3 regions of the Paenarthrobacter aurescens genome follow, and region 1 is predicted to be linked to each of the others. Evidence: riboswitches for the same ligand, from Rfam matches in the RefSeq annotation. Region 1 holds a riboswitch; each other region holds the start of a gene.

Evidence for each region. A riboswitch is a leader RNA that binds a small molecule or an ion and turns the genes downstream of it on or off. The one in region 1 is predicted to bind thiamine pyrophosphate.
Region 2: another riboswitch for thiamine pyrophosphate. It lies ahead of ABI796_RS17610 (ECF transporter S component); the one in region 1 lies ahead of thiC (phosphomethylpyrimidine synthase ThiC).
Region 3: another riboswitch for thiamine pyrophosphate. It lies ahead of thiO (glycine oxidase ThiO); the one in region 1 lies ahead of thiC (phosphomethylpyrimidine synthase ThiC).

Annotation. Positions count from the first base shown of each region.
Region 1 covers NZ_CP157456.1:2,471,306-2,481,891, reverse strand. Annotated here, with positions in the region: gene ABI796_RS11520 (ammonium transporter) at 92-1,423, shown strand; gene ABI796_RS11515 (P-II family nitrogen regulator) at 1,420-1,758, shown strand; gene ABI796_RS11510 (glucose-6-phosphate dehydrogenase) at 1,833-3,371, opposite strand; gene ffh (signal recognition particle protein) at 3,402-4,982, shown strand; gene ABI796_RS11500 (alpha/beta fold hydrolase) at 5,052-5,774, shown strand; gene thiC (phosphomethylpyrimidine synthase ThiC) at 5,757-7,616, opposite strand; TPP riboswitch at 7,612-7,719, opposite strand; gene ABI796_RS11490 (amidohydrolase family protein) at 7,802-8,884, shown strand; gene ABI796_RS11485 (VOC family protein) at 8,963-9,835, shown strand; gene ABI796_RS11480 (hypothetical protein) at 9,958-10,395, shown strand.
Region 2 covers NZ_CP157456.1:3,789,071-3,799,656, reverse strand. Annotated here, with positions in the region: gene ABI796_RS17650 (Na+/H+ antiporter subunit A) at 1-1,195, shown strand, start outside; gene ABI796_RS17645 (Na(+)/H(+) antiporter subunit C) at 1,192-1,692, shown strand; gene ABI796_RS17640 (Na+/H+ antiporter subunit D) at 1,689-3,302, shown strand; gene ABI796_RS17635 (Na+/H+ antiporter subunit E) at 3,299-3,865, shown strand; gene ABI796_RS17630 (monovalent cation/H+ antiporter complex subunit F) at 3,862-4,140, shown strand; gene mnhG (monovalent cation/H(+) antiporter subunit G) at 4,130-4,522, shown strand; gene ABI796_RS17620 (DUF4235 domain-containing protein) at 4,590-4,850, opposite strand; gene ABI796_RS17615 (NUDIX hydrolase) at 4,887-5,564, opposite strand; TPP riboswitch at 6,080-6,216, shown strand; gene ABI796_RS17610 (ECF transporter S component) at 6,292-6,912, shown strand; gene ABI796_RS17605 (ABC transporter ATP-binding protein) at 6,912-8,495, shown strand; gene ABI796_RS17600 (energy-coupling factor transporter transmembrane protein EcfT) at 8,492-9,286, shown strand; gene ABI796_RS17595 (GNAT family N-acetyltransferase) at 9,365-9,964, opposite strand; gene ABI796_RS17590 (penicillin acylase family protein) at 10,049-10,586, opposite strand, start outside.
Region 3 covers NZ_CP157456.1:2,819,499-2,830,084, forward strand. Annotated here, with positions in the region: gene ABI796_RS12985 (glutamyl-tRNA reductase) at 1-736, shown strand, start outside; gene moeB (molybdopterin-synthase adenylyltransferase MoeB) at 809-2,011, opposite strand; gene ABI796_RS12995 (TetR/AcrR family transcriptional regulator) at 2,018-2,752, shown strand; gene ABI796_RS13000 (DUF3107 domain-containing protein) at 2,803-3,027, shown strand; gene ABI796_RS13005 (hypothetical protein) at 3,066-3,368, shown strand; gene ABI796_RS13010 (4a-hydroxytetrahydrobiopterin dehydratase) at 3,426-3,752, opposite strand; gene ABI796_RS13015 (thiazole synthase) at 3,784-4,611, opposite strand; gene thiS (sulfur carrier protein ThiS) at 4,615-4,851, opposite strand; gene thiO (glycine oxidase ThiO) at 4,848-6,116, opposite strand; TPP riboswitch at 6,109-6,227, opposite strand; gene thiE (thiamine phosphate synthase) at 6,255-6,926, shown strand; gene ABI796_RS13035 (ferritin-like fold-containing protein) at 6,965-7,633, opposite strand; gene ABI796_RS13040 (TM2 domain-containing protein) at 7,792-8,751, shown strand; gene ABI796_RS13045 (RNB domain-containing ribonuclease) at 8,894-10,372, shown strand.

The DNA.
Region 1 (10,586 bases):
AAACACGGCGGCACAAAACTCTTAAGCAGGACGCAAAACGGCGTCAGGACAGCGGTTGAACCGCAGATCTAGCAAGAGAGGAACGTGCACCATGGAACTTACCGCAGGTCACGTATGGGTCATGGTGGCGGCGGCGCTTGTGCTGTTCATGACACCTGGTCTGGCATTTTTCTACGGCGGCATGACACGCGCCAAGGCAGCCCTGAACATGATGATGATGAGCTTCATCTCCATCGGCATCGTGGGCGTTGTCTGGGTGCTGTGGGGCGCTTCGATGAGCTCCGGCGAAGGTTTCATGCAAATCGTGGGTAACCCGTTTGCTGCCTTCGGCCTTGCAGGTGTTGAGACCACACCGGATGCAATGATCAAGATCGGCTACGCAGCCACCTTCGCCATCATTACCGTCGCCCTGATCAGTGGTGCGATCGCCGACCGCGCCAAGTTCGGCGCCTGGAGCATCTTCGTTCCGGTCTGGGTCACGCTGGTCTACTGCCCGCTGGCCTACATGGTCTGGGGTGGCGGCCTCTTCGGTCCGGAAGGCGCCATTGGCAAGGCCCTCGGCCCGGCCATCGACTTTGCCGGTGGCACCGTGGTCCACATCAACGCAGGTGTTGCAGCGTTGGTCCTGGTCCTCATCATCGGCAACCGCCGCGGCTTCGGCAAGGACCCGAACCACCGCCCCCACAACATTCCCTTCGTGATGCTCGGCGCTGCAATCCTCTGGTTCGGCTGGTTCGGCTTCAACGGTGGCGCGGCTACCACTGCAGAACAGGCCGGCCTGATCTGGATCAACACCCTCGCAGCCCCTGCAGCAGCTATGATCGGCTGGCTCATCACCGAACGCATCCGCGACGGACACCCGACCTCCCTCGGCGCAGCATCCGGTGTGGTTGCCGGTTTGGTGGCCATCACCCCGGCCTGCGCAAACGTAGACCCCATTGGTGCCCTGGGCCTGGGCGTAGTTGCCGGTGTCGCCTCTGCCCTGGCAGTAGGCCTGAAGTTCCGTTGGGGCTTTGATGACTCCCTGGACGTTGTTGGCGTCCACCTCGTCTCCGGCATCATTGGCACGGTGGCACTGGGCTTCATCGCCAAGTCCACTGATGGAGTGGGCGGCGGCCTCTTCTACGGCGGCGGCTGGACCCAGATGTGGGCACAGCTCGCAGCAGCCGGTATCGCGATCGCTTTCTCGGCGATCATGACGGCCATCATTGCCTTTGCCATCCACAAGACCATGGGCTTCAGGGTCTCCACCGAGCAGGAAAACGTTGGTGTCGACCTCAGTCTCCACGCTGAGACAGCTTACGAGTTCGGCGTCAACGGCCACGGTGGCAGCTTCCAGCCCCTGCATAACGCAGTGACAGGCAAGTCCGATCCCGCTGCAGCCAAGACCCCCGCAGAAGGCAAGGAGAGTGTCCAGGCATGAAGCTCATCACAGCGATCGTCCGTCCCGAAAAGCTTGAAGCAGTCCGGGAAGGCCTCGAATCATACGGGGTCCAGGGCCTGACGGTCAGCGCGGCAAGTGGCTACGGCCGCCAGCGAGGCTATACCGAGGTGTACCGCGGAGCGGAATACAACGTGGACCTGCTCCCGAAGATCCGCATTGAGGTCCTCGCCACGGACGAGCAGGCAGATGACATCCTTGATGTCCTCATCGCCAGCTCAAACACAGGCCGCGCCGGTGACGGCAAGGTGTGGACCGTGGATGTCTATGAAGCAGTAAGGGTCAGGACCGGAGAGCGCGGCGCAGCCGCAATCTAAGTCCCATGCTCAACAAGAAGCGGGCCGGGTACCACTGAAAGGTACCCGGCCCGCTTGCGCTGTTTGCTCTGGCTTTAGTCCACGACGGCGGTGGGCCAACCCGCCGGGCCTGCGGTGCCGGCGTCGTACTCTTCCAGCGGGACGTCGCCGGATTCCCAAGCCCGGAGGACGGGCTCAATGATCCGCCAGCAGTCCTCGGCAGTATCACCCCGAACGGACAGCAAAGGATCACCGTTCAGGATGCCTTCGAGTACTTCACCATAGGGGAGCATGCCGGCTGCGTTGAGCTGGGCCACCAGACTTGCGCGGTCCAGGCTGAAGATGTCCCCGGGGCCGTTGACGTCGACGTCGAGTTCCAGGACGTCCGGGCCGAATCCGATCCGCAGCTGGTTGGGGGAGTCCACACCGGAAAATCCCTTGGGCAGGTGGGGGACGGGGCGGAAGGTAATCACAGCTTCCTTGCGCCGGCGTCCCATGGCCTTTCCGGAGCGAAGGATGAACGGAACACCCTTCCACCGCCAGTTATCTATCTCCACGCGGACCTCTGCCAGGGTTTCGGTGTTTCGGGAGGGATCTACGCCTTCTTCGGCAACGTAATCCGGTACCGTTCGTTCGCCGAGGGTTCCTGCCGTGTAGCGGGCGCGGCGTGTGGAGTGGGCGTACGGGGCCTTGATGCTGCTGGCCCGCAGAACTGTTGCAACGGCGTCGCGCAGGTCCCGTTCCTCAACGGTGGCCGGGGCGTCCACCGCAAGGAAGGCCATGATGTGCAGGAGATGGCTCTGGACCATATCGCGAAGGGCACCCGCGGTGTCGTAGTACCGTGCCCTGCCCTCAAGGGCCAGGTCCTCATCAAAGATGACTTCCACTTTTTCAATGTGGTCCCGGTTCCACACCGGTTCCAGGAACGTGTTGGCGAAACGAAGTCCCAGGATGTTCAACACCGTGGCTTTACCCAGGAAGTGATCCACGCGGTGGATGCGGTCCTCGGGCACCAGTGCCGCGAGTGTCTTGTTGAGCTCGTGGGCGGATTCGGTTCCCGAGCCGAAGGGCTTTTCCATCACCAGCCGGGTTCCTGGGGGCAGCTGGTCCCGGTGAAGCACTTCGCAGGCCTTCTGGCTGACGTGGGGAGGCAAAGCGAAGTAGATGGCCACTGGCCCCTCCAGTCGGCTCAGCAGCTCGGCCAAAGGGCCGTCAGCGGTGACGTCCACCTGATGGTATTCAGTGGTTGATGCCACGGCGGCCAGATCGGCGCGGCCTGTTGCCTCGGATGCGTTCGATGCTGCAGCGAAGGCCGTGTTGACCCGGTCCTGCCACTGTTCGGGGGACCACGGGTCAGAACCGGCCCCCACCAGACGAAGGCCCGGGGCCCGTCCGGAAGCCAGGAGCCCTGCCAGTCCGGGCAGGAGCAGCCTGCCTGTCAGGTCCCCGGACGCGCCGAGGATGAGCAACGTTTTTACAGTTGTTTTACTGGTCACTGTGCCAGCATGCCATCTTGCAGGTGCGACTTGGTACCCTAGATAGTCGAGTCCCGTAGTCGAATCAGATTTGTTGGCTGAGGCATATTTGCCGGGGCAAGAATGATCAGGACTATGGCGTGCCGCATTGGCCGCCATTCGTAGACCATCGAAAGAAGTGCACGGCGCGTGTTCAATTCACTCTCTGACCGGTTGACAGCAACCTTCAAGAACCTCCGTGGCAAAGGCCGCCTCACCGAGGCTGATGTCGATGCCACCGTTCGTGAGATTCGCCGTGCCTTGCTGGATGCGGACGTTGCAGTATCCGTGGTCCGCGAGTTCACCGGCCGCATCCGCGAACGCGCCTTGGGCGCCGAAGTCTCGGGGGCACTGAACCCGAGCCAACAGATCGTGAAGATCGTCAACGAGGAACTCAAGGAGATCCTCGGTGGCGAAACCCGTCGCATCCGCTTGGCCAAGACGGGCCCCACCATCATCATGCTTGCCGGCCTCCAGGGTGCCGGTAAGACCACCCTTGCCGGCAAGTTGTCCAAGTGGCTCAAATCCCAGGGCCACAGCCCCATGCTGGTGGCCTGTGATCTTCAGCGCCCCAACGCAGTGACCCAGCTCCAGGTTGTGGGACAGCGTGCGGGCGTTCCCGTGTTTGCTCCGCACCCCGGCGCCACGTCAGAGCTGGAGCACCCTGCCGGTGACCCCGTGGCCGTAGCCAAGGCTGGTGTGGAGGAAGCACGTCAGAAGCTGCACGACGTCGTGATTGTTGACACCGCCGGTCGCCTTGGCGTTGACGCCGAGATGATGGATCAGGCCCGCCGTATCCGTCAGGCGATCATTCCCAACGAAGTCCTGTTTGTCATTGACTCCATGATCGGTCAGGACGCCGTCAACACGGCCATGGCATTCGATGAGGGCGTCAACTTCACAGGCATTGTGCTTTCCAAGCTCGACGGCGATGCCCGCGGCGGTGCCGCGCTTTCGGTGGCGTCCGTCACTGGTAAGCCGGTGATGTTTGCCTCTACCGGTGAAGGCCTTGACGACTTCGAGCTCTTCCACCCGGACCGCATGGCTTCGCGCATCCTGGACATGGGTGACGTCCTCACCCTGATCGAACAGGCTGAGAAGGCATGGGACAAGGACGAAGCTGCCCGGATGGCGAAGAAATTCGCTGACCAGGAAGACTTCACCCTGGACGACTTCCTCGCCCAGATGCAGCAGATCCGCAACATGGGCTCCATGAAGAAGATGCTCATGATGATGCCGGGTGCGCAAAACATCCGCCAGCAGCTGGAGAACTTCGACGAAAAAGAGATCGACCGCGTCGAGGCAATCGTCCGCTCCATGACTCCGCACGAGCGCGTTGCCCCCAAGATCATCAATGGCTCACGCCGCGCCCGTATTGCCAAGGGTTCCGGCGTGCATGTGTCCGAGGTCAATGGCCTGCTGGAGCGGTTTGCCCAAGCGCAGAAGATGATGAAGAAGCTCGCACAGGGCGGCGGCATGCCGGGTATGCCCGGGATGCCTGGGCTCGGAGGCCCCGGCGGTGGACGCAAGAACGGGAAGAACGCCCCGAAGAAGAAGGCTCGCTCAGGCAACCCTGCCAAGGCAGCCCAGGAGCTGCGTGATGCCGAAGCCAAGCGGGCAAACGCTGCCTCGGCAGCCCCTACCGGAGCGGCTTTTGGTCAGGGTGCAGCAGACTTCGATCCGTCATCGCTGAATCTTCCCAAGGGCTTTGACAAGTTCCTCGGAAAGTAAATATTGCGTCCTAAGGAGCCGGGCCTCCCGGCTCCTTAGGATGTCAGAGCCGTGGAATAGGCTGAATCAATGCATAAGCAGCGCGTAGTTTTCGTCCACGGCCTGGGCAGTTTCGGTGCTGCGGCCTGGCCGAAGCAGCATGGCATGGCCCTTGCTTATGACGCCCTCTTCCTTCGGCGGCACGGCTTTGACGCCGTCGCCGAACCAACGGAATCCAATGTGGCGGCGGACGTTGCCATAGTGATCAATGCCTTGGCCGACTCCGGTGGAGGTCACGTCGTTGCCCATGAACAAGGTGCAATTTCGGCCATGCTGGCTGCCATCGAACGCCCCGAGCTGGTGCATTCGCTCACGTTGGTGGAGCCCGCCTGTTTGTCCCTGACGGCTGAGCTCCCGGCCACGGCTTCCCACCGGGCCCTCATGGAACCGTTGTTCGACGCCCGCACGCAACTCAACGACGCCGATTACCAGCGTGAATATTTCCGCCGGGCGTTCTCTGCTGAAACGGGTGGGCTGGACACCGCCGAAGCCCGGCGTTCCGCCCGTAGGCTCCGGCTCCAGGCACCGCCATGGGAGGCGCCGCTCCAGATTGTTCCAGGGGTCCCCACCCTGGTCCTCACCGGCGGGTGGGAACCCCTCTACGAGGAAATTGCGGGCTACCTCCAGGAAACCGGTGCCCTCCGCCGCGTGGCAGCGGGCGGACACCGGCCCCAGGATTCCGTTGACGGCGATCAAGCTATTCGTTCGTTCATCGCCGATGTTGGCCGGGCGATGTCAGTTCAGGCCTCCTGAACTGCTGCCCTGGTTTGCGGGGACCTGAAGCTCGGGCAGGTACACCTTTCCCCCTGAGGCCAGGAACTCCTGGCTCTTCTCGCGCATCCCGTTATACATTCCTGCGATTGCAGCCTGGGAGTCTGCCGAACCGTATTCGTCGCGGATGTCCTGGCTGATGCGCATCGAACAGAACTTAGGTCCGCACATGGAGCAGAAATGGGCGGTTTTTGCGGGTTCTGCCGGCAGTGTCTCGTCGTGGAACGCTTCTGCGGTGACAGGGTCCAGGGACAAAGCGAACTGGTCCCTCCAGCGGAACTCGAACCGCGCCTTGGACAGCGCATCATCACGTTCGTGAGCTCCCGGGTGCCCCTTGGCGAGGTCAGCCGCGTGCGCCGCGATTTTGTACGTGATGACGCCAGTCTTGACGTCGTCCTTGTTGGGGAGACCCAAGTGCTCCTTAGGGGTCACGTAACAGAGCATCGCCGTACCGTAGCGTGCAATCTCCGTAGCACCGATGGCCGAGGTGATGTGGTCATAGCCAGGCGCGACGTCAGTAACCAGCGGACCCAAGGTGTAGAACGGCGCACCCTTGCACAGTTCCTGCTGGCGCTCAACATTCTCCCGCACAAGATGGAACGGAATGTGGCCGGGGCCTTCCACCATGACCTGGACGTCGAATTCCCACGCCCGCTGTGTCAACTCCGCGAGCGTATCCAACTCGGCAAACTGCGCGGCGTCGTTGGCGTCCGCAACGGAACCAGGACGCAGCCCGTCGCCCAAGGAGAACGCGACATCGTACTGGGCAAAGATTTCGCACAGCTCGTCAAAGTGTGTGTAGAGGAAGTTCTCCTGGTGGTGAGCAAGGCACCAACCGGCCATGATGGAACCGCCGCGGGATACGATTCCCGTGACCCTGTTGGCGGTCAACGGCACGTACCTGAGCAGAACGCCTGCATGGATGGTCATGTAGTCCACGCCCTGCTCGCATTGTTCGATCACGGTATCGCGGAAGATCTCCCACGTCAGCTGGTTGGCTTCGCCGTTCACCTTCTCCAGCGCCTGGTATATGGGGACTGTTCCGATGGGAACGGGCGAGTTGCGGATGATCCACTCACGCGTGGTGTGGATGTCATCTCCCGTGGAGAGATCCATCACTGTGTCAGCACCCCACTGCGCCGCCCACTGCAGTTTGTCCACTTCTTCGGCTATTGAACTGGTGACTGCCGAGTTGCCGATGTTCGCGTTGATCTTGACCAGGAATGCCTTGCCGATGATCATCGGCTCTGATTCGGGGTGGTTGATGTTGTTCGGGATAATCGCCCTTCCCGCGGCGACTTCGCTGCGGACAAGTTCAACATCGCAGCCCTCCCTCAATGCCACGAACTGCATCTCCGGTGTCACGATGCCTTGTTTCGCGTAGTGCATTTGCGTGACGGTCTTACCGTCGACGGCGCGGCGCGGCACCGGCTGCGCGCCTTTCCACTCCGCTGAAGCTGCTCCTCGCCGAACTGCGGATTTACCGTCATCGAGCAGGTTCCGTTCGCGCCCCGAATACGCCTCAGTGTCTGCACGGGCTTCAATCCATGGGGTACGGAACGGCTCCAGACCCACCACGGGATCGCTGCCCGGGCCGGCTGTCCGGTAAACCTGTAGAGGCGGGTTGGCTAGACCATTGGGAGAAGACTCCAACGCGATCTCCGTAACGGGAACCCGAATGCCATGCTCGGGATCTTCCAACCAGGCCAGCGAGTGGGACTTCAACGACTGCGTGACGGCCTGATTTTGGCCCGCGTTCTTCCCGTTTTGGGCCGCGTTCGTCCCGTTTTGGGCAGGGCTGTGCTGTGTTTCTGTGGTGCTCAAGGGAATACTCACTTCCTTCGCCGGCATTACCCGGACAGGTTCAACGGTCGCAGACTGCATCAGTCCGATCTCAGCCCCTGCAGGGGCCCCCGTGTGGTCGTAGACGAAGCTACCACAGCTCTGAACAGCGGCCCAGTCACATGCCGGCAGCGGGCTGTGTCGCGCTGCCCCGCTACGCTTTTACCATGGCCGACATCATCGAATTCATTGGACCTGTGCTCGTCTCGGCGACCGAGGAGCGCCAGGGGATGTGGTCCGTGGATGGAGTTCTGACCTTCCAGCGCCCCACGGTCATGCCGGACGTTGTGTTGGAGGGGTGGGTTCTGCCTGGTTTGGTGGATGCTCACTGCCACATCGGACTAGGGGCAGGCGGAGCGGTTGATGAGCAAACCACCCTGGCTCAGGCCCAAGCGGACCGCGACGCCGGAACGCTGCTGATCCGCGATTGCGGATCGCCCAGCGACACGCGCTGGGTCCAACAGCGGTCTGATCTGCCCCGACTCATCCGTTCAGGCCGGCATATTGCCAGGAGCCGGCGCTACCTCCGCGGTCTGGGCCACGAGATTGAACCGGAGCAGCTGGTGGAGACCGTCCGAAAGGAAGCCCGGGACGGTGATGGCTGGGTAAAACTGGTGGGCGACTGGATAGATCGTGGCGTCGGAGACCTCGCCGCATCGTTTCCGGCAAAGACCGTGAGGGACGCCATCGCGGCCGCGCATGATGAAGGTGCCAGGGTTACGGCTCATTGCTTCGCCGAGGACACCATCGATCACATGCTCGATGCCAACATTGATTGTATTGAGCACGCCACCGGCCTCCTGCCCAGGCATCTGCCCCGTTTGGTGGAGCAGTCAGTCCCAATAGTTCCCACACTTGTCAACATCGCCACCTTCCCGGACATAGCCGCGCAGGCAGCGCCGAAGTTTCCGCAGTACGCGGATCACATGCTCCGGCTCTGGAATCGTCGTCATGAGCGCGTGGGGGAGGCGTTCGAGGCCGGGGTCACCATCTATGCGGGGACCGACGCGGGAAGCGTCATTAAACACGGCAGGATTGCGGACGAAATGATGGAACTGCACGACGCCGGCCTGCCGCCTGCCGCTGTCCTGGAGGCCGCCGCGTGGGGTGCCCGGGCATGGTTGGGAGCCGAGGGCATCAGCGAGGGCGCCCGGGCCGACGTCGTGTTGTGCAGTGACGACCCTCGACGCCGCCTGGCCACGGTCACTGACCTTAAACACATAGTCCTTGGAGGACATGTCGTCCGTTAGGAATAAATTGAAGCTTCAAGTAATTTATAAAGGTAGAAGGATGCCGATTCGCGGCCACCTCAGAACCGGGAGCTTCACATGACCATTTCAACCAGTCAGGATCTTCTGCCTGCCGAACTCACCATGGGCACCGTCATGCTCAAGGTTGGCGACATGAAGGTCATGAGCGACTACTACCAGCGCGCCCTGGGCCTGAAGGTGGTTGCCGAGCAGGATGGTGGGCTGTATCTGGGGCGAGTCGGCAAGCCGGTGGTTCACCTTGCTCCGGCGGCGGGACTGCAGATTCCAGGGCGGGGCGAGGCCGGCTTGTTTCACACGGCCATCCTGTTCGAGGACCAGCCTTCATTGGCCGCCACCATTGCCACTGCCGCAGAGTATGAACCCCGCGCTTTTGCGGGGAGCGCCGACCACCTGGTCAGTGAAGCCTTCTACTTCACAGACCCCGAAGGCAACGGCATTGAGCTCTACTATGACAAGCCGCGTGAGCTTTGGCAGTGGGACGGCAAAAACGTGGTGATGGACAATGTGGCATTGCCACCGCAGCGCTTTCTCCAGCAGCACCTGAGTGAAGCTGCCGTGACAGGGCAGCACGAAGCCGCCGCCGGGATCGGGCATGTCCACCTGCAAGTGGGTGATGTGGAGACTGCGCAGAAGTTCTACGTCCAAACGCTCGGCTTCGAGCGCACCGCAGGCTGGCACGGGCAGGCACTGTTCGTTTCCGCTGGCGGCTATCACCATCACATGGCCATGAACGTCTGGAACAGCCGTGGGGCAGGTCCGCGAAAAGACACTCTTGGCCTGGGCGAGGTGCTCATTGAGGTGCCGGGAAGTGACCACGTGGCAGCGCTGGCTGATCGTCTCAAGGTTGCCGGTGTGCCAAATCATCACACCGGAGCCGAGCTTCACTTTGAGGATCCTTGGCGGAACAAACTGCGGGTTGCCGTCCGCTAGGCCTTGTCCGCCGAATTGCCTGTGCGCCCGTTGTGCTGCACTAGGCTGGAGGGAGACGGCGCGGAACCACTCGGATTTTCGCGTCGCCGCCCCGTCAGCACGAAGGAATGAGAGTACTTTCCATGGGCTTTGCCGAAATTTTTGTAGCCACCCACGATGAAGCACTCAAGCGGGCCGCGGCCTTGGAGAAGGGTGCCGATGTCACCGGCCCGGCCGTGCGGATTGACGGCATCACCGACTTCGAGGTTGAGCAGTTGGGCGATCTGGCCGGCCAGGCAGTCCATGCCGCAGGCGCTGACTACGAACTTGCCTTGGTGGATGTCACCAGCGATGCACTCCTTGGGGTCCCGGAAGCCATGGTGCGGGCTCTTGCCGAGCTTCTGACCTACGAAAGCGAAGGTGACGCCAACGTTCTGGACGACGTCGCCGCCGCCTGGGCTGCGCAGGATGATATGCCTTTCAACGCTGCGCAATCGCGCCAATACGTCCAGCAGCTCGCTGCCCTTGCAACGGACGTTGAGAAGGCTGACCGTGCAGGGCTCTATGTCTGGTCCAACTAAGGCGCAGAGTACTGCAGAGACGCAGCAGTAACCGGGGGAGTGGGGAAGAACACGCCGCCCCACGCAGCCGAAGTCGTATTTACTCCGGGCATCTGGCACAATAGACAGGTACTCGATCGGTGCGGCCCCTCTCTCCGTGCTCGTGTCTTGTCCTTAGAACCGTCAAGTATGGCCCGCCCCACGGGTGCAGA
Region 2 (10,586 bases), 1.3 Mb from region 1:
CCCGTTGCAGTTGGTGGCTGGAGCCGGAATCGTGGTGGGTGCCTTGGCCGCAGTCCGTGCCAACAAGCGTTTCCTCGCCGTTCTGATGGTGTCCGTCACCGGCTATGGCATTGCCCTGATGTTCGCTCTGCAGGGTGCGCCGGATCTTGCCCTCACCCAGATGCTGGTGGAAACCATTGTGCTGGTGGCGTTTGTGCTGGCCATGCGCAGTCTGCCCGCAGAGCTCAGGGACAGGACCGGAGGTCGGCTCAGGGTGATCCGGGTGATCATCGGGGCGGCGTTCGGTATCACCATGATCTTTGTGGCGATCTACGCCATGGGCGCACGCGTAGCCACTCCCATTTCCCTTGATTTCCCCCGCTTGGCCTATGAAGGCGGCGGTGGTCTGAACGTGGTCAACGTGACCCTCGTGGATATCCGCGCCTGGGATACCTTTGGCGAGATTTCCGTGCTGGCCATTGCGGCCACGGGTGTCGCCAGCTTGATATTCGTCCGCAGCCGCGGCGATCGCATCAAGACTTCGGAGGCTGTGCCGGAAGGCAGCGTGGGGCGCCGCACCGGCGTCGACCGCGATTCGCACGACGGCGCCACGCTGGCTGTTGCCAAAAAGTTCACTGACGTCACCCGTGACGCGTGGCTGGTGGCCGGACGAACACTCGCGCCCGAGCGCCGCTCCATCATTTTCGAAGTGGTGACCAGGCTGATCTTCCACTCGATGATCGTCTTCTCCATCTACCTCCTCCTGGCCGGCCATAACCTGCCAGGTGGGGGATTCGCAGGAGGCCTCACTGCCGGCCTGGCCCTTACCATTCGCTATCTTGCCGGAGGCCGCTTCGAGTTGAGCGAGGCAGCCACCATCAGTGCGGGCACGCTGCTGGGGACCGGGCTTGCAACGGCGGCGGCGTCAGGAGTGGTTCCGCTCTTCCTTGGCGGTCAGGTATTCCAAAGCGCGATCATCGAGTTCTGGCTGCCCGTCTTTGGCGACGTCAAGTTTGTCACGTCCACCATTTTCGACATCGGTGTGTACATCGTGGTGGTGGGGTTGGCGCTGGACGTCCTCCGCAGTCTCGGTGCCGAAATTGACGAGCACTTTGAAGGTAAGGGCGCCCCGCTTGCGGAGGAAGATGCCGCCGAGCATCCGGAACTTGCCCACGAAGCCGCCGAGTCCGCTGCGCTCGGGAAGGGTAACTCATGAGCATCAACCTGACCTTGTTGATCGTCATGGGCGTCCTGTACGCCTGCGGCATCTACCTGATCCTTGAACGCAGCTTGACGCGTGTGTTGTTGGGTTTGATGTTGCTGGCCAACGCCACCAACATCTTGATCCTGAGCACCGGAGGTTATGCCGGCCTGGCACCGCTGTTCAGCAAGGAAACGGACCCGGAGACCTACAACGATCCCCTGCCCCAGGCGCTGATCCTGACGTCGATCGTCATTTCCTTCGCGGTGACGGCCTTCATGCTGGGGATCATCTACCGCACGTGGGTCCTGGCCCGCCAGGACGAGATCCAGGATGACCTCGAAGACGTACGCGTGGCCAAGACCCCGAGCTTCGATGCCGAAGACGACGCCATTGTTCCGCTGGAAACCTCGGAATTCGCAGTCACCCCGGCAAGCCCGGCGGATCGCGATAAACCCGATGCCACAGAGACCCCCAACACGGCACCAACCCGGGAAGGAGGCAGCGCGTGAACCTCGCAAACCTGTCGCCGCTAGCTGTCCTCCTGCCAATCCTGGGCGCTGCCCTGGCGTTCCTGCTGATCCGCCACCACAGCGCCCAACGGGTGGTCAGCATTGTCATTCTCAGTGCAACCCTCCTGCTCGAATGCCTGCTCCTGGTCTCCGTTTGGGACGGAGGGACCACCTCGGTCACTTTGGGCGGCTGGTTGCCGCCGTGGGGTGTGGTCCTTGTGGTGGACCAGTTCTCCTCGCTCATGCTGGTGGTCTCCACCGTGGTGAGCCTTGCGGTGTTGATCTACGCAACCGGGCAGGGTATGGCCGACGGCGACCAGGAAGCCCCTGTCTCGATCTTCCACCCCACCTACCTGATCCTGGTCGCGGGTGTCTCCAACGCGTTCTTGACCGGCGACCTTTTCAACCTCTACGTCGGTTTCGAAATCCTGCTGACCGCGAGCTACGTGTTGATGACGCTCGGCGGAACGGGGCCACGGATCCGTGCCGGAGTCACCTACGTGGTGGTTTCCGTGGTCTCCTCAGTGCTGTTCCTCATAGCGATTGCCATGATCTACGGGGCCACCGGAACCATCACCATGGCGGACCTGGCCATCAAGTTGGCTGAACTGGATCAAGGCACCCAGAACCTTCTGCACGTGATGCTGTTGGTAGCGTTCGGGATCAAGGCCGCCGTGTTCCCCTTGTCCTTCTGGCTTCCGGACTCGTATCCCACCGCCCCCGCTCCAGTGACCGCCGTGTTCGCCGGCTTGCTGACCAAAGTGGGCGTCTACGCCCTGGTCCGCACAGAAACGCTCCTCTTCCCGGGGGACACTCTCAACGTCCCGCTGATGGTGGTGGCGCTACTGACCATGATTGTGGGAATTCTGGGCGCCTTGGCCCAGAGCGACATCAAACGTCTCCTGTCCTTTACCTTGGTAAGCCACATCGGCTACATGGTGTTTGGACTGGCCATGAGCTCCGTAGCTGGTCTGGGCGCCGCAGTCTTCTACGTTGCCCACCACATCACCGTCCAAACCAGCCTGTTCCTGGTTACCGGCCTCATAGAGCGGCGTGGTGGAAGCTCCTCCATTGACCGTTTGGGCGGTTTGGCCAAGCTCTCGCCGTTGCTGGCATTGCTGTTCTTTGTTCCCGCGATGAACCTGGCGGGCATTCCACCGTTCTCCGGTTTCCTTGGCAAACTTGGGCTGCTGCAAGCAGGTGTGGAGCTGGGCACTCCGCTGGCAATAACACTTGTTGTAGGTGGCGTTGTGACCAGCCTGCTGACCCTGCTGGCTATCGCCCGGGTTTGGAACAGGGCCTTCTGGCGCAAGCCCGAAGACGCCGAGTATCCGGACCCCGTACTGAAAACTCCCGGGAACGTAGGAGTACTTCCCCGGACCATGGTCGGATCCACGGCTGGACTGGTGGTGTTCGGCGTTGCACTGACGGTGTTCGCTGGCCCACTGTTCAAGGTTGCTGACGGCTCGGCCGAAATCATGTTGGACCGTTCCGCTTTCATTCACTCGGTCCTGGGAGATTCCGTTGTTGTGCCGCCAGTGGCACAGCCCGAGGAGAAACAACAGGATCAACCTGCAACGGAAGATGCGCGGACCGGTGATGCCAAATGAGCCGTAAACCGATCTCATTCCGCACCGAACTGCCGCTGCTCATTTGGTTGGTCATTGTGTGGGGTGCGCTGTGGCGGGACTTCAGCCCGGGCAACCTCCTGTTCGGTGCCCTGATTGCCGTCTTGGTGGCTAAGTTCTTCTACCTTCCGCCCGTAGAGCTCAGCGGCAGGTTCAACGTCCTGCGCGCCATACCCTTCGCGCTGATGTTCCTGGCCAAAGTAGTGGCAGCGAGCTTCCTGGTGCTGTACCTGGCTGTAGCCAAGGGCCCCAAGGTTCGCAGCGCCGTCGTCGCCGTTCCGTTGCGGAGTCATTCCGATCTCATGGTCACCGCTACCGGCCACGTGATCTCGCTGATCCCGGGGTCCTTGGTGGTGGAGGTGGACCGCTCCACGTCCACGTTGTACCTGCACGCCCTGAACATTTACGAAGAGGCGGATATTGACAAGATCCGTCAGGAAACCCAAGCCATTGAAGCAGGACTGATCCGCATTATGGGCACGCGTGAAGAAGTCGAGGCTCTCAAAGCTGAGCAACGGCCCGGGCTGGAAGGGGCAGCGCTGTGAAAGAAGTAATCCTGGTGGTTACCGCCGTGATCCTCAGCCTCGCCGCCGCGGGTGCGATCATCCGAATCGCCATCGGTCCGTCGCTCCTTGACCGCGTTCTGGCATCGGATGTCTTGCTGGCAATCCTCGGTGCTGCTCTGGCAATCGACATGGCCATGAACAAGCACCTTAACAACCTGATGCTGCTGGTAGCGCTGGCCGTCATCGGGTTTATCGGCTCGGTGACGGTTGCCCGATTCGTGGCCGAGCGGAGGGAACAGAGCAATGAGTCCTGAAGCCACCGGCCTTGACGCCGTGATCGATGTTGTCACCGCTGTGTTCCTCATAGTGGGAGCCCTGATGTCCCTTGGCGCCGCCATCGGACTGCTGAGATTCCCGGACCTCATGAGCCGCATGCACGCAGCCACTAAACCGCAGGTCCTGGGGCTGTTCCTCATGCTGGCTGCAATCGGACTCCAGATGCGGACCTGGTGGGTGTGGCCGGTTCTGCTGGTGGCGTGGATTTTCCAGCTCCTCACGGCCCCCGTGTCCGCCCACATGGTGGGCCGCTCTGCATACAGAACCAAGCATGGTCACCGCGAAAAGCTCACCAAGGATGAACTGGAGGCCGTGGTCCAAAGGGCTGCTGCCGGCCAGGAACCCGGGAACAGCAACTAACTGACGAGTCAACACAGCGACGAGGTCACCCGGGAGGATGACCTCGTCGCTGTTGTCTTAAGTAGGCCTAGACGATGTCGTGGCTTTTGGCGAAGCGCGCGATGGCACGTTGCGTGCCCCGGCTCGCCAGAACCTGGATGAGCGTGCTGACGAAGGCGGAGATCAACGCAAAGGTCAAGGCCGAACGCAGGCTGGCCTCCATGTCGTCATTACCCAGGGGTGGCTTGTTGCCGGTGGCCTTTTCCCAGCCTTTGTTCACGAGTTTGGTGCCCACGAAGCCTGCTCCGAGGCTCACTCCGGCACCGATCAGCTTGAAGAAGAGGTTCATGCCCCCAGCCTAGCCGTCTGCGGCCCCTCCCAAGTGTCAGCGGCGGTTTTCCCGTTCCTTGAGGAAAGCGGCCATTGAACCAACCGGAGCCAGTACCGGAACAACCTGGTGATCGGCAGACCACACTTGGTCCACTGTTCGGAACCCGGCGATTTCCTTGAGCAGGTAATACGTGGGTGGCATCAGCTTCAGGGTGCCGGCCGCTTCCGCTGCAAGAATTTCCGCCACAGGCATCCACAGTGATTGCCAGGCCTCGGTGGTTTGATGCTGGGGTTCGGCACCGGGGGAGGGCTTGGCAACGTAAAAGTAGGTGTCGAATCGCTTGGGCATGTCTGTGGGGGTGATCCAGTTGGCCCACGGGCGGAGCTGCTCCGCCTTGATGTTCAGGCCGGCCTCCTCCTGAACCTCGCGTATTGCTGCAGTGAGTACTGTCCCGGCGTTTCTGGTTGCTTCGGCCGGCTCCGCGCTGATGGAGCTCTGGTTCCAGTCGGCTGCGTGACGTTGGAGCAGTTCCTCGGAGTAATCCCACCCGGAAGCATCGGCGGGATCCACACGTCCGCCGGGGAAGACCACCATGCCGGCAGCGAAATCCATGGTGCTGACCCTGTGCTGGACGAAGGCTTCGAGCCCGCCCGTCGCATCACGGAGCAGGATGACGCTCGCGGCCAAACGCGGTTGGGGCGCAGTGCCGTCAGTAGTGGGAAGGTCGGTCATGAAATGTGCCCCTTTGCCGCGGTGAAGTCTGCTGGTTCATTCTCTCAGGTCCCGTTGTGGGGCCTGGTGTGCGTGTCAGGACGCGGGGATAGGGCGCAGAGTGGGCCTCGCAACGCACCTCGTGCTCGTTGTGGGGCCTGGTGTGCGTGCCAAAACGTAGGGGAAGGGCGCAGAGTGGGCCTCGCAACGCACCGCGTCCTCGTTGTGGGGCCTGGTGTGCGTGCCAAAACGTGGGTTTGGGGCGCAGAGTGGGCCTCGCAACGCACCCCGTTCTCGTTGTGGGGCCTGGTGTGCGTGCCAAAACGTGGGTTTGGGGCGCAGAGTGGGCCTCGCAACGCACCCCGCAGCCGTTGTGGGGCCTGGTGTGCGTGCCAAAACGTAGGGGAAGGGCGCAGAGTGGGCCTCGCAACGCACCCCGCAGCCCCCGGCACGTCCGATTGTGACCGGCCCCCGGCAATCAATCAGCACCCGCAACACCCGCAGGTGTAAACTGAACCAGCCCATCAGGGCAGATTTGATAACGACAGGGGAGCGCCGCCGTCGGACTCTGCAGAGATGCAGAAGACGCGAGGGCGCTGAGAGTGCGGACAGCCGCAGACCCTCGAACCTGATCCGGTTAGTACCGGCGCAAGGGAGTCGAGCTTCTCAGAGTGTCCGGATCCGGACGGCGAAGGCCAACGGGTTCCGGGGAGCACTTTCCCCTCCTGTAACCTCAGGAGGCAGAAAAATGACCACGGTAAACGTGAAGAAGGCCAGTTATAACTGGCGTGTTGTAGACATTGTTGTGGCGGCCTTGATCGCCATTGCGGGCGGCGTGATTTTCTGGGCATGGTCCCAGGGCGCGGCCTTGGTTTCCATCCCCATGAACGCGACGTATCCGCCGCTCACCGGCCTGATCGCCGGCGGCTGGATGATCCCCGCTGTTCTTGGAATGCTCATCATCCGCAAGCCGGGCGCGGCCTTGTTCTGCGAAGCTGTGGCAGCCACGGGCGAACTCATCATGGGCTCGCAATACGGCACCACGGTTCTCATTTCCGGCGTTCTGCAGGGCCTGGGCGCCGAGCTGATCTTCGCCGCTTTCCGGTACAGGAAGTTCAACCTGCCCACAGCGCTCCTCGCGGGCGCCGGCGCAGGCCTCTTCTGCGGTTTGAACGATTCCTTCCTGCCGTGGGGCTGGAACATCGCCTACGAAGCCGTGGACAAGTTGGCGTACATCACCTTCACCACGATTTCCGGTGCGATCATCGCCGGCGCGCTCTCCTGGGTTGCGACCCGAGGCCTTGCCAAGACCGGCGTGCTGAGCTCCTTTGCCTCACGTAAGGCCGCTTCGGAGCCCGTTTTCAGCTGATGTCCGCCACGCATAGCGGCACGGTGCGGCCTGCTGCCATCACAGCTGAGGGCTGGGGGTGGCGGCATGCCGGCCGGGCCCAGGCTGCCGTTCAGGGCCTCGATCTCCGGATTGAACCGGGGGAACGTGTGCTGCTCCTGGGTCCTTCCGGTGCCGGCAAATCCACGCTCCTGCATGCCCTCGCGGGTGTGCTGGGGGACGAGGAAGACGACTCGGATGAGACCGGCTCCCTGCTGATCGACGGCGTTGCTCCCCGTGAGCAGCGAGGCCGCGCCGGGCTGATGCAGCAGGACCCGGAAACGCAGGTGGTCCTGTCCAGGGTGGGGGACGATGTTGCCTTTGGCGCAGAAAACCTTGCCGTCCCGCGGGAGGAGATCTGGGAGCGCGTCCATGAAGCGCTCGACGACGTAGGGTTGCGTACCGCTGCAGGCGGCGGTTTGGCGTTGGATCACCCGACGGCGGCACTCTCCGGTGGCCAGAAGCAGCGCCTTGCGCTGGCAGGTATTTTGGCGATGCGACCCGGGCTGATCCTGCTGGACGAACCAACGGCCAACCTGGATCCGGCCGGGGTATTGGAGGTCCGCGACGCCGTTGGCAGGTGTCTGGATAAGACCGGCGCCACACTGGTTGTGGTGGAACACCGCGTGTCCGTGTGGAAGGACCTGGTGGACAGGATCGTGGTCCTGCAGCCAGGCTCCGCAAATGCGGCGGGAACGGGCAGCGTGGCAAACGGCGGTGTCCTCTTGGACGGGCCGCCGGATCAAGTTCTATCAGAAGCCCGCACCATGCTGATCTCTGCTGGCGTCTGGGTGCCGGGGTACGTCCCGGCAACCCGGCAACGCCGGAATGAACCCCCTTCCGCCCAGCTCCTCCTCGCGGCACAGGACCTGGCGGTTTCCCGGGAAAAGCCACGACGCAAAGGCTTCAAGACCGTCCCGCCGGTGCCGGTTCAAACGGGCATCACGGCACAGGTCAGGGCTGGCCAGGCGTTGACCATCACGGGGCCGAACGGTGCCGGCAAGTCCACTTTCGCGCTCACGTTGGCCGGCCTTCTGGCACCGGTGGACGGCAAGGTCAGTGCCGCCGTCGAGCTTTCCGAGGGCGCCGGTATTGACCCGTACAAATGGAAAGCCGAGCAGCTTATCTCCCGAATCGGCACGGTGTTTCAGGAACCTGAGCACCAGTTTGTTACAGGGAACGTCATGGATGAGCTCATGTTCGGTCCCAAGCATCTGGGCCATGGCGAGGACCGTGTGGACGAACTGCTGGAGCGCCTGCGGCTGACACATCTGGTGGATGCCAACCCGTACACCTTGTCCGGTGGTGAGAAGCGGCGGCTTTCGGTGGCCACGGTCCTCGCGGCCCATCCGAAAGTGCTTGTCCTGGACGAGCCCACGTTCGGTCAGGATGCCAATACCTGGGCAGAGTTGGCGTCGTTCCTTTCAGAGTTGCTGGACGCCGGAACCGCGGTGGTATCGGTGACCCACGACCAGGAGTTCAGTGCTGTTCTGGGTGGAACCGAGTTGCAGATGGGCCCGGTCCAACAGGGTGAAGCAACGCATCAGGAAGCGGGTGCAGCATGAGGGACGCTGTGAATCTGCGCGGAAACCATGCACTCCTGACCAAGGCCAATCCGTTGGCCAAGTTCGTGTCAGTCTTCCTGATTTCCCTGGTGCTGGCCTTATCCATCGACTGGGTATCGGCTTCCACGGCGCTCCTTGCCGAACTTGCGATCTTTCCGTTGGCAGGGCTCACCCTGAGGCTCTTGTGGCAGCGCGCGTGGCCTCTGATCATCGCGGCAGCCATTGGCGGCTGGAGCACCGCAATAGTTGCGGCGGACAGCGGGGCTGTAGTGCTCGACGTCGGACTCTGGTCCATCAGCGAAGGTTCCCTTGAGCTGGGGCTGGGTTTCATGCTGCGCGGCTTGGCGATCGCCCTGCCCGCGATTCTGCTCATGACCTGCACGGATCCCACCGACTTGGCTGATGCTTTGGCACAGAAGGCAAAGCTGCCGCATCGCTTTGTGCTGGGCTCCCTCGCTGCGATGAGGCTGGTGGGGCTCATGGCTGAGGAATGGCAGACAATCGGCATGGCCCGACGCGCCCGTGGGGTGGGTTCCCGGGGAACCCCGTTCCAACGGATCAAAGCAACCCTCGGCCAGAGCTTCGGTCTCCTGGTTCAGGCGGTTAGGAGGGCTTCCCGGCTGGCAGTGACCATGGAAGCGCGCGGTTTCGGCGGCGGACAAAGGACTTGGGCCCGTGAATCCACGTACTCAATGCTGGATGCGTGGGTGCTCCTGGGCGGAGCGGTCATCGCAGCGGGCGCAGTGCTGACGGCCGTAGGGGCGGGAACCTGGAGCTTCGTCTGGCGCTAAGGCTTCATGCAGCGCGGTGTGCCCCGGCGCCAGCGTGCCGCCGGCCGATTGGGGGTGCCGGCGGCATGCTATGCCTGGCTACTGTGCTTGCTGCTGTTGAATCTCGTCAAAGCCCGCACGCGTGAGGAACCCCAACTGGGCTTCCTTCTCCGCGAGCTGAATGATGGGGCCCAACTCAAAGCAGGTGGCTTCCAGGCGCCGGAGAGCTTTGGCGTTGCGGGAATCCGGCTCCACCACAATCCGATCCTTGCCGGGCAGGGAGAACATGTATTTGATCAGGGATGTGCCCAGCCGCGGAGTGAAATGCGGAATGGGCCGGGTGGCGGGGGCCAGGAGCAGGTGCATGCCGATATCTGCTTCGCGGGCGGGGTAGGCCTCGCCCACAGGATCGTGCAAGGGCTCGTAGGTCTGGAACAGAGCCAGCGGTTCTCCATCAAGGACGGCCAGGAACGCGTGGTGGGTGTCCAACGAGTCAAGGAACTCGTAGATTTCCTGCACGTGTTCCCGGGTGTGTTCGGTCATGCCCCAGAACTTGGCCCGGGGCTGGGTAACCCATTGGTAGATGAGCTCAATGTCCTCGCCGGGGACCAGCGGAACAAGCCGCAGGGCGCCCCATCCTTCGAGGTCTTCGGAGTAGACGGTGGTGCGGACGGAGAAGTCCTGGGTGGTGGTGGTCATGGCTTCCTTCGGGGCTGATGCGGGCTGATCGGGGCTGATGCGGGCTGTGCGGAGTATTGCGGGTTCGCTGGGGGTCGGGGTGGATCAGGGAATGTCTTTGGTCAGTTCGGGCCAGTCAGTGACTACCGGGGCGAGTTGCCCTGCAGTCCAGAGCGCGAGCTGATCGGAGAAGTGCTGGTGACCCGGCGCACCGGAAGCGCCGAAAGGCACAATCCAACGGCTGTTGCGCCGATCGGACAGGTCCCAGACGTACCGGGCTACGGGGCCGCGGAAGCTTCGGTCATCAACACCGGGGAGGCTCTCAGTGCATAGAACGCAGCCGGTGTCGCCACTGAGTTCAGCACTGGGCGCAGCTGATGCGAGCGGCCCGGGAAGCACATGTACGGGCAGGAGCTTGTGCCGCTCACCCCACAGGGCTCCGTTGAGCAGCACCTCCTCCAGCGCAACCACCTCGAGCGCAGCCGCAGCTTCCACGTCAATGGTGATTCCAAGTTCGGCGCCGCGAACCAGCAGGGTCTCCACAGCGAAACCGATGCGGGATGCCACGGACAACCATGGCCCGAACAACGGCGAGTAGCCGGTGGGTTCAGTCAGGGGAGCCAGCGCGGAGTGCCGGGCCAGG
Region 3 (10,586 bases), 350 kb from region 1:
CGCCGGCGCCACCATGTCACTGCTGCGTGAGCGCGGCTGCACAGACGTTTCCGTTTACTCTTCGTCCGGCCGCGCCGAAGGCTTTGTGGCCACCCGCGGGGGCACAGCACTGGACGCCGACACCCTTCCCGCGGCTGTTGCCGCGGCTGACGTCATGATTGGCTGCAGCGGCTCGGACAACAGGGTGGAAGCTGCGGACCTTGCCCGCGTCCGGGCCAACTCCGGAAAACCTTTGATCGCGATCGACCTTGCGCTCACCCACGATTTTGATCCCGCAGTGGGAGAACTCGACGGCGTTGAACTCCTGACGCTTGAATCCGTTCGACTGGCCGCACCGCAGGAGCAGGCAGAGTCGCTCTCCCAGGCAAGCGCGATCGTCAACGGCGCCGCCACCTCTTTCGAGTCCGAACGGGAGGCCCGCTCCGTGGACACCGCAATTGTGGCGCTGCGCCGTCACACCATGAATGTCCTTGACGCGGAGATGGAAAAAGTCCGCGCCCGGCACGGTTGTACAGCCGCTGCTGAAGAGGTGGAGTTCGCCCTGCGCCGGATGGTCAAGCAGCTCCTGCACATTCCCACCGTCAGGGCCCGTGAACTGGCCGCCAATGGCCAGCAGGATGACTACGTTGCCGCCCTGGAGGCGCTCTACGGCATCCAGGTGGAACAGCCACAGGCTGCTGCCCCCGCAGCGGAGTGCCCTGTGGATCACCAGCAGCTCCGCTCCGAAAGCGCCTGACGGCCCGCAACGCAACGGCACGCAACGCAAATCTGCCCTCCCGGTAAAACCGAGAGGGCAGCTCTTCGCCGCCTAGTAAACAGGCTTCTCCGGTTCGACGTCGCGCACCCAGGCGAGAATACCGCCGTCGAGATGGCTGACACGGGTATAGCCCGCTGTCCGCGCCGCTTCGAGGACAGCTGCCGAGCGCGTTCCGGCTTTGCAGTGGAACACAATGTCCTTGTTCTGCGGCAACTCAACCCATGCCTCGCCGGAGAGAATGCGGCCCTGCGGAATGAGGACCGAGCCGTCAATGCTCACGATGCTGTGCTCGCCGGACTCGCGGACATCGACGAGTTCGAAGTCGCGCTCCCCCAGTTCCCTTTCGGCAAGCATTGCTGCCAGGTCCTTGGCGGTGACCGTGTGATCCTGGTCCGTTGCCGCCGGGGGCGTCACTCCGCAGAAGGCTTCATAATCGGTCAGTTCCGTGATGGGTTGGGCCTCCGGATCCTTGGAGACCTTGATTTCGCGCCAGCTCCCGCCCAAAGCATCAAAGAGCGCCACACGGCCCAGCAATGAACGCCCGACGCCGGTGATCAGCTTAACGGCCTCGGTGACCATGAGCGATCCAACCGCTGCGCACAGCATGCCGAACACCCCGCCCTCGCCACAGGACGGTACAGAGCCGGCAGGAGGCGCCTCAGGGTAAAGATCCCTGTACGTTGGCCCGTGCTCGCCCCAGAAGACGCTCACTTGGCCATCAAAGCGGAAGATGGATCCCCAGACGTAGGGTTTGCCGAGGATGGCAGCGGCGTCGTTCACCAGATACCGGGTGGCGAAGTTGTCCGCGCCGTCCAGGATGAGGTCATATTGCGCAAACAATTCCAGCGCGTTGGAAGAGTCAAGCCGGACATGGTGCAGGACAACGTTGACCAGGGGGTTGAGTTCAGCAATGGCCTTGCGCGCGGATTCGATCTTGGGGGTGCCCACGTCCTTCACGCCATGGATGACCTGCCTCTGCAGGTTGCTCAGATCCACCGCGTCATCATCCACTATCCCCAAGGTGCCCACGCCGGCGGCGGCCAGGTAAAGCAGTGCCGGGGAACCCAAGCCGCCGGCGCCGATGACCAGTACTTTGGCATTCTTAAGCCTGCGTTGGCCCAGGGCGCCGATTTCAGGAATGATGAGGTGCCGGGAATACCGTTCCACCTCGGTGGGCGTAAGTTCGGCTGCCGGTTCAACAAGGGGCGGCAGGACAGCGGGCGCAGCGGTGTGGGCAGCAACAATTGAGGCCATACCCCAATGTATGCCCGCAGATACCGCCGGGTCATATTACCCCCCGGTAGAGTAGTCATAACTGCAAAGGAAAGGCGGCAGACTGTGGCTGACGGCACACGGGCAAACGATGGGGCACCGGCCAAGCAGGAACGGGCAGGTACAACGCGTTCACCAAGGTTGCCGCGCGACGAACGCAGGGCACAGTTGCTGAATGCGGCACTGGAAGTTTTCGTCTCCAACGGCTTCCATGGGGCGGCCATGGACGAAATCGCTGAAGCCGCGCATGTGAGCAAGCCGGTGCTTTATCAGCACTTCCCGTCCAAGCGGGAGCTCTACATGGCGCTCCTGGACAGTCATTTGGCAGCCCTGACACAGCTGATGCTCAACGCCTTGAACTCCACCACGGATAACAAGGAACGCGTCAAAGCCGTTATGCGCGCCTATTACAGGTTCATTGCCGACGACGACCAAGCCCATCGCCTGGTGTTTGAATCGGACCTGATCAACGATCCCGATGTCAGTTCGCGGTTGGAGACGTTCAACAAGACCTTTGCCGACGCCGTGGCCCACGTTATTGCCGAGGACACCAAGCTTCCCCCGCTCGAGGCACAGCTCCTGGGGCGTGGCCTGGCCGGAATGGCGCAGGTCAGCGCCAGGTACTGGCTTGAAACGGACGGAAATCTGGACCTCGATGTGGCCAGTGATCTGATCTATCGTTTAGCTTGGCGCGGAATCAGTCGATTCCCCAAAGAGTCCTAGGCTACAAATAGAGGACTGACTTACAACTTGATTGGCTTGGAGGCCTTGCTGTGGAAGTAAAGATCGGCATTCAGAACGTTGGCCGTGAGATCGTGCTCGAATCCTCCTTGGATGCTGACGCCGTTGCCAAGATTGTGGCCGAGGCCGTTACCAATGGCTCCGAGCTGCGCCTCACTGATGAGAAGGGTCGCCAGGTGATCGTTCCCGGCAACGTGCTGGGCTATGTTGAGATTGGCGCTGAGGAAGTTCGCCGCGTAGGTTTCGGCGCCCTCTAAGGCATTCCCTTCCACCCGTTGTCCGCTAAGGAGTTTTGATGCTTTCTCTCGTCGTGGTGGTTTTGGCCACTATTGCCACCGGTTTCATCGTGTGGGCCAACGACAAGCGGCACAGCAAATACGGGATCGCCTTACCGGCCGGCGTCTCTGCGGCTGTGGGAACCCTGAGTTGGATCGCATTCATCAGCGCCGGCTTGGGTTACCAGCCTGGCGCCACGTGGATTCCGTGGGTTTTACCCATTGTCCTGGGAACGGCAGCTGCCGCCGGTGTGGTGGTTTTCCTGGGCCGGACACGCACCAGGCATGATACTGCGGCCCTTACCAAGGCGCTGCGGCTCTAAGACCGCAAATGTCAGGGACCGTCACTTTTGGGTGACGGTCCCTGCTTTTAAGCCACTTTATGACGCCGGATACCTCCCGGGCTGGGCAACTGCACCTGTCTCTGCTGCTGCCCCGCTCACAGCCTTGGCCGCGGCGACGTCACGCTGAGTCACGTGTCCGCCGGCGTCGTGGGTTACGTAGCGGAGGAAAACCCTGTTGTAGCGCCACTCCAAGTCAGGATGGTGTTGTTGTTCCTCGGCGATCCGGCCGATCGCGGCAATGAGCGCCAGTGCCCCGGCCGACGTCGGAGTTTTATAGACCGTCACCAGGCCATCCTGGTGCTTCCAGTCGGGAAGGTCTCCGAGGGCAGCCTGAATGGCTGTCTCCGTCATCTGATCTGCCATGACTGCTCCTTCATTGCTTTGGAACGCGCCGTTAGAGGAACTCTGCCCGGCCCTCCATCGCCGAGGACGCCAGCGCATGTTCCCGCCGTGGGATCCGGCCTGCCTGCTTTGCCAGCCTACCGGCCACCACGGCGTGTTTGAAGGCCTCACCCATTTGCACAGGGTTCTGAGCACGGGTTACCGCGGTGGCGAGGAGGACAGCATCGCAGCCCAGCTCCATGGCCAAGGCGGCATCCGAGGCGGTCCCGATCCCGGCGTCGAGAACAACCGGCACGGAGGCCCGTGACACGATCAGCTCAATGTTGTGCGGGTTCAGGATGCCAAGTCCGGTTCCGATGGGCGAGCCCAAGGGCATCACTGCCGTGGCCCCCAGGTTCTCCAGCCTGAGCGCCAGGACGGGGTCGTCGTTGGTATAGGCGAATACCTTGAATCCGCGATTGACCAGTTGCTCGGTTGCTTCCACAAGTTCCACGGCGTCAGGAAGGAGCGTCTGTTCATCGGCGATCACTTCCAGCTTCACCCAATCGGTCTCCAGGGCTTCCCGGGCCAACTCAGCAGTCATCACGGCATCCTTGGCGGTAAAACAACCAGCGGTGTTGGGCAGCACACGGATGTTGTGGTCCACCAGGAGCTGGAACAAGGATCCCGTTTCGGCCGGCGAGTAGCGGCGCATCGCCACCGTGGTGAGTTCCGTCCCGGAGGCAAGAAGGGCAGCCCCCAAGCCATCCAGGCTCGGCGCACCGCCGGTGCCCATGATGAGGCGGGATCCGAGCTCCACGCCATCGATCACCAGGGCGTCTCTGCCCAGCCCGGTGGCGGGAACGTCGGTGGTGCGAACGTCAACGTTTGATGTTGTCATGGTTCAGCCTCCTTGGACTGCTGTTACGAGTTCGAGTTCGTCTCCGTCGGCGAGCGCTGTTGCGGCCCATTGGCTGCGCGGCACCACCTCGGAGTTACGTGCGACGGCGACACCCAGCTTCCCGCCGTCGGCCGCCTGTCCGCTTGGGTCCAGGGCGCGGCCGGTGATGGAGGTGACGAGAGTGCTGACGGAGGCGTCATCGGAGACTGCATGATCGGTTCCGTTGAGTTTGATGTTCATGCGGATTCCTTGGTGGGGGTTGATGCTGATGGTGTGGGCAGTGCGGGAAGGGAAGCGGTGTTGGTGAAACGATCGGGGCGGAAGGGCGCCCAACGCGGGTCCGTGGAACCGTTGAGGAGATCCCCCGCGATTTTGGCGGCCACTGGTGTCAGCAGCACTCCGTGGCGGAAGAAGCCCGTGGCAACGATCAGGCCGGCAACCTCTCCTGTGTCACTTGTAACCCTGCCCAGGAGGGGTGCGTTGTCCGGGGTCCCGGGGCGGGCCCGGGCAGTTGCCTCCAGGAGTTCCAACTCGGCCACGGCGGGCACCAGAACCTGGGCATCCCTGAGCAGCTGGTAGACGCCACCTGCAGAAACAGCGTTGGATGGCGCTGACAATCCGTCCTCACGTTGTGTCGCGCCAATCACCACAGTGCCATCGTCCCGGGGCACGATGTAGACCGGCACTCCCCGAACCATCCCCCGGATGGTGGAGGAGACCAGCGGCCGCAGGTGCGCAGGAACGCGAAGCCGGAGAATGTCGCCATAGACAGGTCTCACCGGAAGGTTCAATCCATCAGGCAGTCCGGACAGATGCGGGGCTCCCAGCCCGTTGGCCACCACGGTCTCCCGGGCCGTGACCGTGGCACCGGACTCAAGCTGAACTCCAGTGACGCGCCCCCGGTCCCACAGCAGACTGCGTGCAGGGGAAGAAACTGCGTATCCAGCATCGGCTCCGGCTACCCAGGAAGGGTCTTCGGGTCCGTGCGAGGACAATCCACTGGCGATGCATGCCGCGAGTTTTCGCGGATCTACCTGGTGGTCTGCGGGGATGTCCAAAGCGCAGGAAATCTGCGGGCTGAGAAGCGGTTCGCGTTGCCTCGCATCCCGCAGGGTGAGCGGCTCAATGCCTAAACCGGCCGCAAGTTGCACTGCCCTCAGGTCTGCGAGCGCCCTGCGATCGGCGGCATCAGCACCCACGGCGAGGGTGGGCGTCGTGCGGTATCCGCTGTCCCCTCCCTGTGTGGATAGTCCCTTCACGAAGGCGGGCCAAAGCCGGGAAGACTCGAGCATCAACTCCAGGAGTTCTTCCTCCTGATAATGCAGTTCGCTGACGGGGGCAAGCATTCCTGCCGCAGCGAACGTTGCGCCCGAGGCCGGCTCAGGATCGATCAGTACTACTGAACGGCCTTGCCGCCTGGCTTCGTGGGCAATGCCGTGGCCTATGATGCCGGCGCCGATCACGGCAACGTCTGCCTGGAGGTGGGTATGGCGGGAATCTGCCATTCGTTTCCTTCCCTACGCCGGTACTAGCCGGATCAGGTCAAGCGGTCGGCTCTGAAGCCCTCTCAGCCGGACGGTCATATGACGATCGTCGCGGCTCCCGCAGTACGTGCCCAGTTTAGAGGAACTACTCTGGTTTCCATGACCCAGCCTGACGCTCTTGCCGCCGCCCGCCTCTACCTGTGCACCGATGCCCGTAAACGGCAGGGCGATTTTGAAGATTTTGTGGATGCCGCTTTTGAGGGTGGGGTGGACATCATTCAACTCCGGGACAAGACGTTGGAAGCTGCTGAGGAACTGGAAATATTGGCCGTCCTGCGGAGCGTCGCGCAGCGGCACGGGAAGCTGTGGGCCGTTAACGACCGTGCCGATGTTGCCAGTATTTCCGGGGCTCCTGTGTTCCACATCGGCCAGAAGGACCTGCCATTGACGGCCGCCCGGACGCTCCTGCCGAACGTCACCGGAATCGGCTTGTCCACCCACACGCCGGAACAGATTGACGCGGCGCTGGCCACCGCCCAAGGTCCTCTGGGACTGGATTATTTCTGTGTGGGTCCCGTGTGGGCAACACCTACCAAACCCGGCCGGGCTGCTGTTGGTACCGGCTTGGTCACATATGCCGCAGAAGCACAGAAGCGAGCGGATCACGAAGTGACGCTGCCGTGGTTCGCCATTGGGGGCATCGACCACAACAACGTGGAAGAAGTAGTCGCGGCCGGCGCCGGCAGGATTGTTGTGGTCCGCGCCATCACTGAGGCAACGGACCCGACGGCGGCAGCGAAGTCGCTGCTGCAGGCGCTGGACGCCGTGTAACAGGACACCAGAGAGCGCTGTGAGGGGGCAGCAGGCAGCTAAGCGGTGAGGCCAAGGCCCGTCATGCGGCGGGCGTGCTTGGCAGCAAGTTCCGCCGTCAGCGTTTTGACCGCGGCACGCGCATCCGGGGTGTTCTTCAGCGCCGGGCCGAGGACGGGATGTTCCACACCGACGCGCTGGGCCTGCGTCAAGGCCTCTCCCACCAGGCGCCGCCCCCATAGGGCGAGACGCGAGGCCAGGCGAGGGTCATCGGCCAAGGCCCTGTTCAGCAGGACGCGAAGCACTTCTGTGGCTTGATCGGGGGAAGCCACGCGTTCAACAAAGTGCTGGGTTGTTGAGTCGAGGAACATGGACACAGCCCTGTAGAAGTCCGAGGACACGGTGTCGATCACATAGGCCTTCATGACCGATTCGAACCAGTCCCCCGGTTTGGTGCGCTCGTGGAAATGGTCAAAGGAGCGTTGGAACGGCAGCATGGCGTGCTCGGGGTCAACCCCGATCTCCCACAACCGATCGCTGAGGAGGGCAAAGTTGCCATATGCTCCCACGGCTATTTTTGCCAGCACAGACCTGTCATGAAGCGTAGGTGCTTCACGGGAATCGAGGGAAAGCCGCCCAAAAGCAGATAGTTCCCCGTAAGCCATGGCGCCGAGCAACTCCGCGGAGAGTTGCCCGGCGGAGGTTGCGGCGTCCAAGGAAGTGCCCATGTACCCAGCCTATCCCCGGCCGGCCGTGACGTTACCGGGGGGTTGAGTTCCTGCGTCCAGCGCTATTGCTATTAGGCTGACTCGAAGTGAGTTGACTGCCGCGTGCCCTGCACGCCGGATGTCCTCCTTTTTCGCACCCAATTCCTTGAAGGATTCCCATGAGTCACCCGAGTTACCCACCCGTGCCACAAGACGACGCCGGGTCATCAGTTCCGCAGGTCCCCGCGGCGCCTTACAGCCATAACGGCCAATTCCAGGGTGGAGCCCAGGCAAGCTACCAGCCGGGCCCCGGAACCAGCCCGTATGGGATCCCGGGCGGGGAAATTCCGGCCAAGTCCTTCATGACCACCTGGATTCTGGCACTGCTCCTGGGTGGATTCGGTGTGGACCGTTTCTACTTGGGCAAGATCGGTACAGGAATCGCGAAGCTGCTCACTGCTGGAGGCTTCGGCATCTGGTCAATCGTGGACCTCATCATCACTTTGACCGGTAACGCCCGGGACAAGCAAGGCCGTCCCCTAGCTGGCTACCCGGAGAACAAAAAGAAGGCCTGGATCATCACCATCGTGGTCTGGTTCGCCGGCCTGATCGCTGGAATCGTGTCCACGGTGCTGTCTTTGAGCCTTGTTGCTGCCGCAGTCCAGCAGGCCGGAACCTCGCCGGTCGCACCGCTCCCCTCGGCCTCCCAAGGCCCCCTGATCCCGTCCTCAGGAACTGCCAGCGAAGCAAACACCTTCACGGTAACTGTTGATGAGGGCACCACGGTGAAGGTGGGCGTCATTGATTCCCTGTACACCCAGGAGATCCCCTCAATGTCCTACATGAAACCCGCCAACGGGGGCTTCCTTGTCCTGGAGGTGTCCTGGGAGACCGTGACCGGGACCAGCTTCGCAGCACCAACCAACTTTGAGGCCTACGATGCCGACGGCAAACAGGGAGAACTTTTGTTCCTCGAGGAAGGCCTGGGCAGTCTGCCCATGGGGACTGTTGCCTCGGGGGAAGCCAAGCAGGGAGTGATCGCGTTCGACATCAAGAACGGCCCCACCACCGTTGTGATCGCAGATGTCTACGGTGAAGAAGCAGCAACCTTCACCCTGACACCCGCAGCCGGGCAGTAGCCCACCGGAGGTTCTCCGGCCACAAACCTATCCGGACCTGCGCCACTATCGCAGGTCAGAGCCCGCCGCCCCTGCCTGGGACGGCGGGTTCTTTCGTCCGGCGTCCAAGACTACGGACACATTTGGGGCTAACCTGATTTTCGTGTCACATCATCGGATAGCGCCCAACGTAGACGACTCCTCGGACCAGCTCGCGGCGGCCCTTGCGGCCCTCCGAACGGAGCTGGAACTGCCCGGCGAGTACCCTGCCGAAGCGGTGGAAGAAGCACGGCTCGCCGTGGAGGCCCTTGCCCTGCCGGGTCATGACCTGCGCAACATACCGTTCGTGACCATAGATCCGGCCACATCCACTGACTTGGACCAGGCCTTGTTCATTGATCGCGCCGGCGATGGCTACAAGGTCCTGTACGCGATCGCCGATGTCCCTTCCTTCGTGGCTCCCGGTGGCGCCTTGGACAACGAGACGCGTGAACGCGGGCAAACCTTCTACGCCCCGGATGGGCGGATTCCGTTGCACCCTGAGGTCATCAGCGAGAATGCCGGAAGCCTCCTGGCCAACCAGGACTGCAGTGCTTTTGTGTGGGACTTCGATGTTGATGCCGCAGGCGAAGTGCAGGCAGTCACCGTTTCCCGCGCCGCCGTCCGCAGCACTGCCAAGTTGAGCTACAAAGGCGCACAACAGCAGATTGATGACGGCACTGCCCCAACCGTTCTTCAGCTCCTCAAGGAATTGGGACTCAAGCGCGTTGAACTGGAGCGGCAACGTGGCGGAGCAAGCCTGAACATGCCTGAGCAGGAAATTGTCCAAGCGACCGACGGCGGCGGATACAGGATCGCTGCCGCCCCGTCCCTCCCGGTTGAGGACTGGAATGCACAAATTTCCCTGATGACCGGCATGGCAGCTGCGCAGATGATGCTTGACGGGAAGGTGGGCATTCTGCGCACCATGCCCGCGCCGGATGACCGGTCACTGCTCCATTTCAAGCGCCAAACTTCCGCACTCGGCAAACCATGGGACGGTAACGTCCCCTACGGCGAGTACCTGAGGACCTTGGACGCAACGGAACCCAGGCAACTGGCCATCCTGCACTCAGCAGGTATGTTGTTCCGGGGCGCCGGCTACACCCCGTTTGACGGCGAGGTACCTGCAGAGGTCATCCAGGCAGCCATCGGGGCTCCGTACGCCCACACCACCGCACCCCTCCGCCGCCTGGTGGATCGCTTTGTCCTGGTGATCTGCGAAGCACTCAGCAACGGCCAGGAAATCCCGCAGTGGGCCCGCGAGGCCCTCCCGTCGCTGCCGGAGATCATGGCCTCCTCGGATCAGTTGGCCGGGCGCCTCGAGCGTGCGGCGCTGGACACTGTGGAAGCAGCCCTCGTGGCCAACCACATCGGCCAGGAATTTGACGCTGTTGTCATCTCAGGGTCCAAACCCTCCAATGGGAACTCCAGGGGAAACGGCAACGGAAACGGCAACGGCCCCTATGGCGTCATCCAGATAGCAGATCCAGCTGTCACGGCCCGGTGCGATGGAGACATGGAATCCGGAACCACAGTCAGGGTGCGGCTGCTCAAGGCCGATATCGCCAGCCGCGAGATCAGGTTTGAGCTGCTTCCCTGACGGCCGTTCATGCGGCGATCCCGGCTTTCCGGCCCCCAGAGGATAGACTGGGCATGTAGTAATGGATGCCCGGTCGTTGATTCAGTTAATTTTTGAACTCAACAAGCCCGCCCCTACGCGATCTTGAGATGTACCAACTGGTCACCAGTGCCAGTACTTAGATAGCCCGCGATCGGCTTCCACTGGACTTGCTTGCGCGCCCGTTCGTGCTCCG